One region of the Microbacterium sp. TWP3-1-2b2 genome, then DNA from elsewhere that is predicted to be linked to it. Evidence: predicted binding sites of a transcription regulator. Region 1 holds the regulator's gene; the other holds the start of a gene.
The links. The regulator HrcA, encoded in region 1, represses chaperone genes, less so after heat shock. The targets are predictions, from matches to a motif close to TTNGCACTCGNNNNNNNCGAGTGCNAA.
Positions count from the first base shown of each region.

Region 2: a site for HrcA is predicted at 1,687-1,713, ahead of groES (co-chaperone GroES). Genes of this name have one in related genera too.

Region 1 covers NZ_JAFCTS010000001.1:623,182-627,601, reverse strand. The annotation lists gene ACP7AR_RS03140 (16S rRNA (uracil(1498)-N(3))-methyltransferase) at 1-232, opposite strand, end outside; gene dnaJ (molecular chaperone DnaJ) at 245-1,360, opposite strand; gene hrcA (heat-inducible transcriptional repressor HrcA) at 1,401-2,435, opposite strand; gene hemW (radical SAM family heme chaperone HemW) at 2,528-3,745, opposite strand; gene ACP7AR_RS03120 (DUF1990 family protein) at 3,773-4,420, opposite strand, start outside.
Region 2 covers NZ_JAFCTS010000001.1:1,693,312-1,697,731, forward strand. The annotation lists gene ACP7AR_RS08370 (hypothetical protein) at 1-1,076, opposite strand, end outside; gene groES (co-chaperone GroES) at 1,303-1,599, opposite strand; gene ACP7AR_RS08380 (class I SAM-dependent methyltransferase) at 1,737-2,996, shown strand; gene ACP7AR_RS08385 (hypothetical protein) at 3,000-4,190, opposite strand; gene ACP7AR_RS08390 (hypothetical protein) at 4,250-4,420, opposite strand, start outside.

The DNA.
Region 1 (4,420 bases):
TCGACGGAGTGTCTGCTTCAGCGCGTCCGGTGATCTGCACATCGACGCGCGTCGCCGAGACATCAGTGACCGCGCCGTCCAGCCACGTGCCGGCGCCGTCACCGATCGTCACGGTCTCGCCGACTCGCAGTCGGCGCACGACCGCGGCGTGCTTGGCCTCGGCGCCCGTCAGCGACACAGTGTCGCCGATCGCTGCCGAGCCCGAGCTCTCCACGAGGAAATGCAGGGCCATGGTTCCTCCAGATCAGTGGCGGAACCTGTCACGCAGCTTCGAGAACAGTCCCTGCTGGAACTGCGCGAGCTGTGGACCAGGTGCCTTCTGCTTCTTCGCGAAGTCCTCGATCAGCGCGCGCTGCGCCGAATCGAGCTTCGTCGGCGTCACCACCTGCACACCGACTCGGAGATCGCCGCGCTGGGTGCCGCGCAACGGAGTGATGCCACGTCCCTTGATCGTGAGGACGTCGCCCGACTGCACGCCGGGGCGGATCTCGAGGTCGACCTTGCCGTCCAGCGCATCAATCGCGGTCTCGGTGCCGAGGATCGCGTCCGACATCGACACCTCGAGCGTCGCGAGCAGGTCGTCGCCGTCACGGCTGAACGATGCGTGGGGCGACACGGTGACCTCGACGTACAGATCTCCGTTCGGGCCGCCGGCCTTGCCGACCTCGCCAGAGCCGGGAAGCTGCAGACGCAGGCCGGTCTCCACGCCGGAAGGGATGTCGAGTGAGACGGTCCGACGAGAACGCACGCGCCCCTGGCCGGCGCACGTGCCGCACGGGTGCGGGATCGTGGTGCCGTAGCCCTCGCAGCTGCCGCAGGGCTGCGACGTGACGACGTTTCCGAGCAGACTCCGAACCTGACGCTGCACGTGGCCGGTGCCGCCGCAGATGTCGCATGTCACGGGCGACGTGCCCGGCTGCGTGCACGAGCCCTGACAGGTCTCGCACAGCACAGCGGTGTCGACCTCGATGTCACGGTGCGCACCGAAGACGACATCGCCGAGATCGAGCGTGACACGCACCAGCGCGTCCTGACCTCGCTCTCGACGCGAGCGCGGACGCCCACCACGCCCGCCGCCCTGCGCCGCTCCGAAGAACGTCTCGAAGATGTCGCCGAAGCCTCCGAACCCGCCGAAGTCCCCACCGCCGACGCCGTCGCCACCGCCCATGTCATAGCGGCGACGCGACTCGTCATCGCTGAGCACGTCGTAGGCATGGGTCACGCTCTTGAAGCGCTCGGCCGCATCCTCACCGGGATTCACATCCGGGTGCAGCTGTCGAGCGAGCTTCCGGTACGCCTTCTTGATCTCGTCCGTCGTCGCGTCTCGTGACACTCCGAGAACCTCATAGTGGTCCGCCACAATCACCTTTCTGCATGTGCAAGCTGTGGATCGACCCGCCTCAACGGCTCGTCTCGTCTTCATCGAGCATGCGCGACAGGTACCGGGCCACAGCCCGGGCCGCCGCAAGATTGCTCGGATAGTCCATACGCGTCGGCCCCATGACGCCGACTCGTGCTGTGCCGCCGTGCGTCACGTAGTTGCTCGCGACGATGGAGGCCTCTGGGAGCCCGAAGGGTTCGTTCTCGGCGCCGATACTCGCCGCCAGTCCGTGCTCATCCGTCACCATCTCGCTCATGAGGCGCAGCAGCGTCACCTGCTCCTCGATGGCTGCGAGCAGTGGATGGATGCTGCCGCGGAAGTCCTGCTCGCGACGAGCAAGGGTCGCGGCCCCTGCCATGACCAGCCGCTCCTGTCGGAACTCGGCCAGCTCTTCGCCGATGATCCCGCCCAGCACCTGGATCGCCGCGTCCGTGCGACTGCTGTCCTGTGCGCTGATGAGCAGCTGCACTCGATCTGACGCCTCGCGCACCGATTGACCGGTGAGCAACGCCGACAGGCGTGCGCGCAGCACCGCGACATCCGCATCTTCGAGATCCACCGGCAGACCCGCGATGCGCTGCGACACTCCACCGGCGTCCGTCACCAGCACCACTAGCAGACGGTTCGGGGCGAGCGCGACCAGCTCGATGTGCGTCAGATGAGCACGGGCGAACGACGGATACTGCGCCAGGGCGACCTGCCCCGTGAGCTGCGTGAGCACTCGCACCGTGCGCGCCATCAGGTCGTCGAGGTCTGCCGGGTCCGTCAGGAACGACTCGATGGCGCTGCGCTGCGCGGTCGAAAGCGGACGCAACTGCGCGAGATGGTTCACGAAGACGCGGTAGCCCTTGTCGGTCGGCACTCGGCCGGATGACGTGTGCGGCGCCGTGATCAGCTCTTCGTCCTCGAGCTGGGCCATGTCGTTGCGGATCGTCGCCGCCGAGACTCCGAAGGAGTGCCGATCGACGATGGACTTGCTGCCGACGGGCTCGTGCGACTCGACGTAGTCCTGCACGATGGCTCTGAGAACCTGCAGACCGCGCTCACTGACCATGTCACACTCCTCCCGCCTGGCACTCGAATACTCCGAGTGCCAATTCTACCCCGCTCGTGCTGACAGCCGGCGGGAGGCCGCGCACACCCATATCAACCGGTCAGTGCTCGCACCACTGCATCGGCGAGCAGTCGCCCGCGCAGAGTGAGTCGCACACGCCCGCGCACTGCGGCGGCTCCGTCGATCAGGCCGTCCGCGATGAGCCCGGCCACCCGCTCGCGATTGTGCTCGGGGACGTCCGCGATCGCGAGCCCGTCAGCCAGCCTGCTCTCCAGCAGGACCCGCTCGAGCAGGTGCGCCTCTGCGTCAGGCCTCTCAGTCCCCGCTGCCGGCGATTCGGATGCCGCGAGCCGCTGCGCGTACGCGGCGGGGTGCTTCACGTTCCACCAGCGAAGACCGGCGACATGACTGTGTGCACCCGGACCGAAACCCCACCAGTCGCTCCCCCGCCAGTAAGCCATGTTATGGCGGGAGCGCTGATCCTCGCTGCGCGCCCAATTGCTCAGTTCGTACCAGTCGAACCCCGCCGCGGCGAGGCGCGCATCAGCGAGTTCGTACATGTCGGCCTGCAGGTCGTCGTCCGGCCTCGGCACTTCGCCGCGGCGGATCTGACGCGCGAGCTTCGTACCGTCCTCGATGATCAGGGCGTACGCCGAGATGTGATCCGAATCCAGCGCGAGCGCGCCGTCCAACGACATCTCCCAGTCGGCGAGCGACTCCCCCGGCGCGCCGTAGATCAGATCCACGCTGACGGCGAGTCCGGCATCCTTCGCCGCATCGACCGCGGTGCGCACGTTCTCGGGCCGGTGGGTCCGATCGAGCGCGGCCAGCACATGAGGCACAGCCGACTGCATCCCCACCGACAGCCTCGTGACCCCGGCATTCGCGAGCGTTCGCGCGACCGCGGGTGTCACTGTGTCGGGGTTCGCCTCGACCGTGATCTCTGCACCGTCCACGATGCCGAACGCATCGATGGCGCGCTCCAGCATCCGTGCCAGATCTCCGGCAGGAAGCAGCGTCGGCGTCCCTCCCCCGAAGAACACCGTGTCCATCGGACGCAGCGCGCCGGCATCCGACAGAACGCGATGAGCGAGTGCGATCTCCGTCGTGAGCGTCTCGGCGTAGTCCTCCTGCCGCGCACCGCGCAGTTCACCCGACGTGTACGTGTTGAAGTCGCAGTATCCGCAGCGCACCCGGCAGAACGGGATGTGCAGGTATGCCGAGAAGGGCACGCTCGCGTCCACCGGCAGATCGGCCGGCAGGTGACCGTCCTTCGGCGCAGGGTCTCCGAGCGGCAGGGGCCCGGCCATCAGAGCCCGGCCATCAGATTCGCGCCATCACAGCGGCGTCGCGTAGAGCGGCGAGATCGCGCGAAGATAGCGCGCGAACAGTTCCTTGCGGCGGCGTTTCACGAGTCCGCGAAGCATCCGGTAGACGAGAGCATTCGGCGCATCGAACGCGCGGACCGTGAACCAGACCTCGTCAGTGCCCTCACGCCACTCGATCTCGAACAGCTCCTCGCCGCTGACCACGGAGCCGCCGACAGTGCCGAGCACGAAGCCGACCCTTCGCGGCTCCTCTGTCACGGAGATGACGCGAAGCTCGGCGTCGGCACGCATCCCGGCGACCCGCCCGTGCAGGCGCAAGGTCATACCCGGCCCCACGAACGGCACGCCCTCGGCGTCGAAGCGCTGCTCGATCTCACGGGTGCTCGGCGCGATCGGATTGCCTTCGGCGTCGAAGCTGACCCCTGAGTAGGCAGGGCCGGCAGCAGGGCGCACATCCTCGATGCTCAGACCCGCCGCCCGCTGCGCCGTCCACGACAGGAGCGCCTCACCGGCGGATCGGAAACGTTCCTCACCGCTGCCGATTCGCCACGAATCCTCGGCCGGCACGCTGCGCTCGGGGGGAAAGTGCATCAGGTCAGGGGCGTGAGTAGCCCCGACGGCGGCATAGTCCACCGTGTCGTCTCGGAAAGTCCCGCG
Region 2 (4,420 bases), 1.1 Mb from region 1:
AACGAGTCGTTCACGGACCAGTTGTCCGAGAAATCGGTCATCGAGTTGTCGGAGTTGTCCGAGTTGTCGGAGTTGTCCGTCACCGAGTTGTCCGAGTTGTCGGTCATCGAGTTGTCCTGGAACGAGTCGTTGATCGACCAGTTGTCGGAGAAGTCCTCGTTGAACGAATCGGTGTAGGTCTCGTTGCCGATCGCCACATCGCCCACCGTGATGTTGGTGCTGATGTTGTGGATCGCGCCGTCGCCTCCAGCCGCGACGGATCCATCACCGGATGCCGTGACGCTGCTGTTCGCGAAGACCTGGTTGACGTCGCCGCCAGTGGTGTCGCCGCCCGATGGAACGCCGCCTCCGTAGCCCAGACCGGCCAGGCCCGCAGAGCCTGCTGCACCCGCACCGCTGGCTGCGGTCGAGATGTTCTGGTTCACCGACTGGTCGTTCAGAGTCGCCCGTGCGTCGATCGTGAGATTACCGCCGGTCGCTCCGGCCATACCGGCCGCTCCGCTGAGGTTCAGGTCGTTGAATCCGGCGTTGAACTGGCGGGTGCCGACGCTGATCGAGTGGTCGTTCAGAGTCGTGTTGCCCGAGTCGTTCACCGAATTGTTCTGGAACGAGTCGTTGATCGAGTTGTCGGAGTTGTCCGAGTTGTCGGAGTGATCCGAGTTGTCGGTCCACGAGTTGTCCTGGAAGGAATCGTTGACCTGGAACGAGTCGTTGATCGAGTTGTCGGAGTCGTCCGAGTTGTCGCTGTTGTCCGAGTTGTCGCTGTTGTCCGAGTTGTCGCTGTTGTCGGAGTTGTCGCTGTTGTCGGAGTTGTCGCTGTTGTCGGTCGAGTTGTCCGAGTTGTCGGAGTTGTCATCCGTCGAGTTGTCGCTGTTGTCCGAGTTGTCGGAATTGTCCGAGTTGTCGCTGTTGTCCGAGTTGTCGGAGTTGTCCGTCCACGAGTTGTCGGAATTGTCGGAGTTGTCGGAGTTGTCCGTCGTCGAGTTGTCGCTGTTGTCCGTGTTGCCGTTGCCGACATCCTCGACGCCCAGATTCCACTGAGCACCGAGCAAGTTGTCGTTGTCCTGCACAGCCATGATGTGTCCCCTTTTTCGTCAGTGTGCCGAGTGGCGCGTGATCTGAGTCTGGAACTCACGCGCTCGGGCGGCATCGGGGAGCAACCCGAGGCTCTACGGGGATCTGTCGGGGATGCCGGGGGTTTCGGCGGGGGACGGTAGGGGGCGCCGGGGACGCGAGAAGGCCCGGATGCCGTAGCATACGGGCCTTCTCGTGAACTGCGCGTTCGCTGCGCTTGTCGAAGCGTCAGCGAACGACGACTGCGAGAACGTCGCGAGCCGAGAGCACCAGGTACTCGTCGGCGCCGAACTTGATCTCGGTTCCGCCGTACTTGCTGTACAGGACGCGGTCGCCGACGGAGACGTCGAGCGGAACGCGGTTGCCGTTGTCGTCGATGCGGCCGGGGCCCACGGCCACGACCTCGCCCTCCTGGGGCTTCTCCTTGGCGGTGTCGGGGATGACCAGTCCACTAGCGGTGGTCTGCTCTGCCTCGACCTGCTGGATGACGATGCGGTCCTCGAGCGGCTTGATGGAAACCGACACGGTCTACCTCTTCTTTCTTGACGCTGACACGAAAGACTTGTTCGCACTCTCAACCCGAGAGTGCTAATCACAAGTGTAGGGCGTCGGCTGGCACTCATGCAATGCGAGTGCCAGTTTCGGCCGCGTAGGCTGATCCCGTGGAGATGTCCGAGCTGACCGCGCTGCTCACCCCCGAGGGCCTTCGGCTGCTCGATGAGGTCGGCACGATCGCTTCTGCGGCTGAGGTCGCCGCTGCGGTCTCGAAGCTGCGGGCTGCGGGCCACTCCCCAGATCTCGTCTCCGCTGTCGTCGGGCAGGCTCACCTGCGCACGAAGGCCGTGCCGAAGTTCGGCGGCTTCGCCGAGCGGATGCTGTTCACCAGAGCAGGCGTCGAACAGGCCACGCGCCTCGGCGTCGCGGCCCGTCACGCCGGCCGCATGCGCCGCGCAGGCATCGAACGCGTGGCCGACCTCGGCTGCGGAATCGGCGGAGACTCCCTCGCGTTCGCCGGCGCAGGGCTCAGCGTCACGGCGGTGGATGCCGACGAGGTCACAGCAGCGATCGCGGCGTACAACCTCGCCCCGTTCGGCGAAGATGCCACCGTGCAGCACGGCACGGCCGAGGACTTCGTGAGCGCCAACTTCGGAGATGTGCAGCAGCCTCGGAGCCTTCCCGCAGATTCGTCCGAGGTTGCTGTACATCTCCGAGATACACGCACGGCGATCTGGCTCGACCCCGCACGCCGCACCTCGGGTCACAGCGAGACGCGGCGGGTCACGGCATCCGACTACTCGCCCTCACTCGACTGGGCGTTCGCGCTCGCCGCGCGGCAGCCCACCGGCATCAAGCTCGGACCCGGCCACGATCGCGACAGCCTTCCGGCAGACGCCGAAGCGCAGTGGGTCAGCGCGGACGGCAGCGTCGTCGAGCTCGTGCTCTGGTCGGGCGCGCTGGCGCGCGAGGGCGTGCGGCGTGCGGCGCTGGTGATCCGCGGCGAGGAGTCGCACGAGCTCACCGCAGGGGCGGATGCCGAGGATGCAGAGGTTCGCGAGCTCGGAGCCTTCCTGCACGAACCCGACGGTGCCGTGATCCGTGCACGGCTGATCGGCGATGTCGCACGGAGCATCGACGCGGGGATGCTGGATGAGAAGATCGCCTATCTCACAGGGGACGCCGCGCTGACGACCCCGTTCGTGCAGTCGTTCCGCGTACGCGAGGTGATGGCCGCCAACCCGAAGGCGATCAGCCAGGTGCTGCGCGCGAACGACATCGGAACCATCGAGATCAAGAAGCGCGGCATGGACATCGATCCCGCAGCGTTCCGGAAGAAGCTGAGCCTGAAGGGCTCACAGACCGCGACACTGATCCTCACGCGCGTCGGCGACCGGAGGATGGCGATCCTGGCCGACCGCGTGTGACGCTCAGCCGCCGGTCTCGCCGGTCTCGCCGTCACTCACGAGGTCGTCGAACATCGGATCGTCGAAAGTGAACTCGATCGGATCGCCGGTCTCGGGGTCGACCTCGGCTTTCACAGCTTCCGGGTGGCGGATGATCGTGAGCTGAGGACCACGCATCTCGGACTGGCGTACGACATACTCCGTCGGGATGCCGTCGACGATCACAGCGAGCGTGAGATTGACATCAGACTGGGTATTGTCGGCACACGCTTCGATCGGGCCTCCGTCTACTGCAGCGATGACGCAGAATTCGCTGCTCGCCCAATTGCTCCACACCACGGTGTCACCGTCGTACCCGAGGATGCTGAGCGTGCTGCCCTCGTAACCGGCTGCTTCGACTTCGCGCAGCTGCGCGAGCTCCGACTCGCTGTACTGCGATTCCCAATCGACCCTGCTCTGGTCCCAGACCTGGATGAAGGGCACCAGCTCGCCCGTCGCCGTGGGGATGAGTCCGGCGACGAGCTGATGCCCGGCCTTGTCCTCCCCCTCCGGCACCGTCGCGGAGGCGTTCGGCCAGACCGAGGCATCCAACTGCTCGGACCCTATGCACCCGTGACCGATCGTCTTGTCCGGCCCGGTGACGATCACGCACACCTCGTCGCCATCTGAACGCTCCGCGCGCCAGACGACGACACCGTACTGCTCTGCCACCGGGATGACCGTCCCAGCGTCGAAGTCCTCGCTCGCTTCGATCTCCGTGCGCTGATCGGCGTGAGCAGCGGCAAGTGCGAACGAATGGGCGTCCCAGCCCCAGATCCCCCAACCGATGCCGAGACCGATCGCGAGGATCGCGGCGGATGCCGCCGCGATGACCGGCCAGCGGCGGCGGGCAGTCGGCCCCGCTGACGGACCGGACGCTTCGACGGGCTCGGCGGCCGGCAACTCCGTCGCCTCTGAGTCGCCCCCTCGCCTTGTCGACGCGCCCGCTGTCTCTGTCGAATCGCCCGCTGGCCCTGTCGAAGGGTCAGGCGCTTCAGCCTCGAACGATTCGACTGTCTCGGCGAGCGGGGTCGCCGAGGGCTCGATGACTTCTGGGTGCCGAGTCCGCTCCAACTCACGCAGCCGCGCCAGCTCGGCTGCGGACAGCACGCCGTCGCGGCCGTACGCCTTGGCCTGCAGCATCCGCAGCTCTGCGGATTCAGATTCGTTCAGCATCCGTTCGATCATCTCACTCGTCGCAGGCGCACGGCAGCATCGGCAGCGACGGAATCCCGCTACCCCAGATTCTCGAACTGCATTCCGGCCCAGATGAGCCAGCCCAGGCTGTAGATCGTCGCGGCGATGCCGAGGATCAGCGCCCACAGGGCGACCTCGCGATTCTCGACCGGGCGCCGCAGCGACATGATCGCCGCGACAACAGCGACGATCGCGAGCGGGATCCCCCA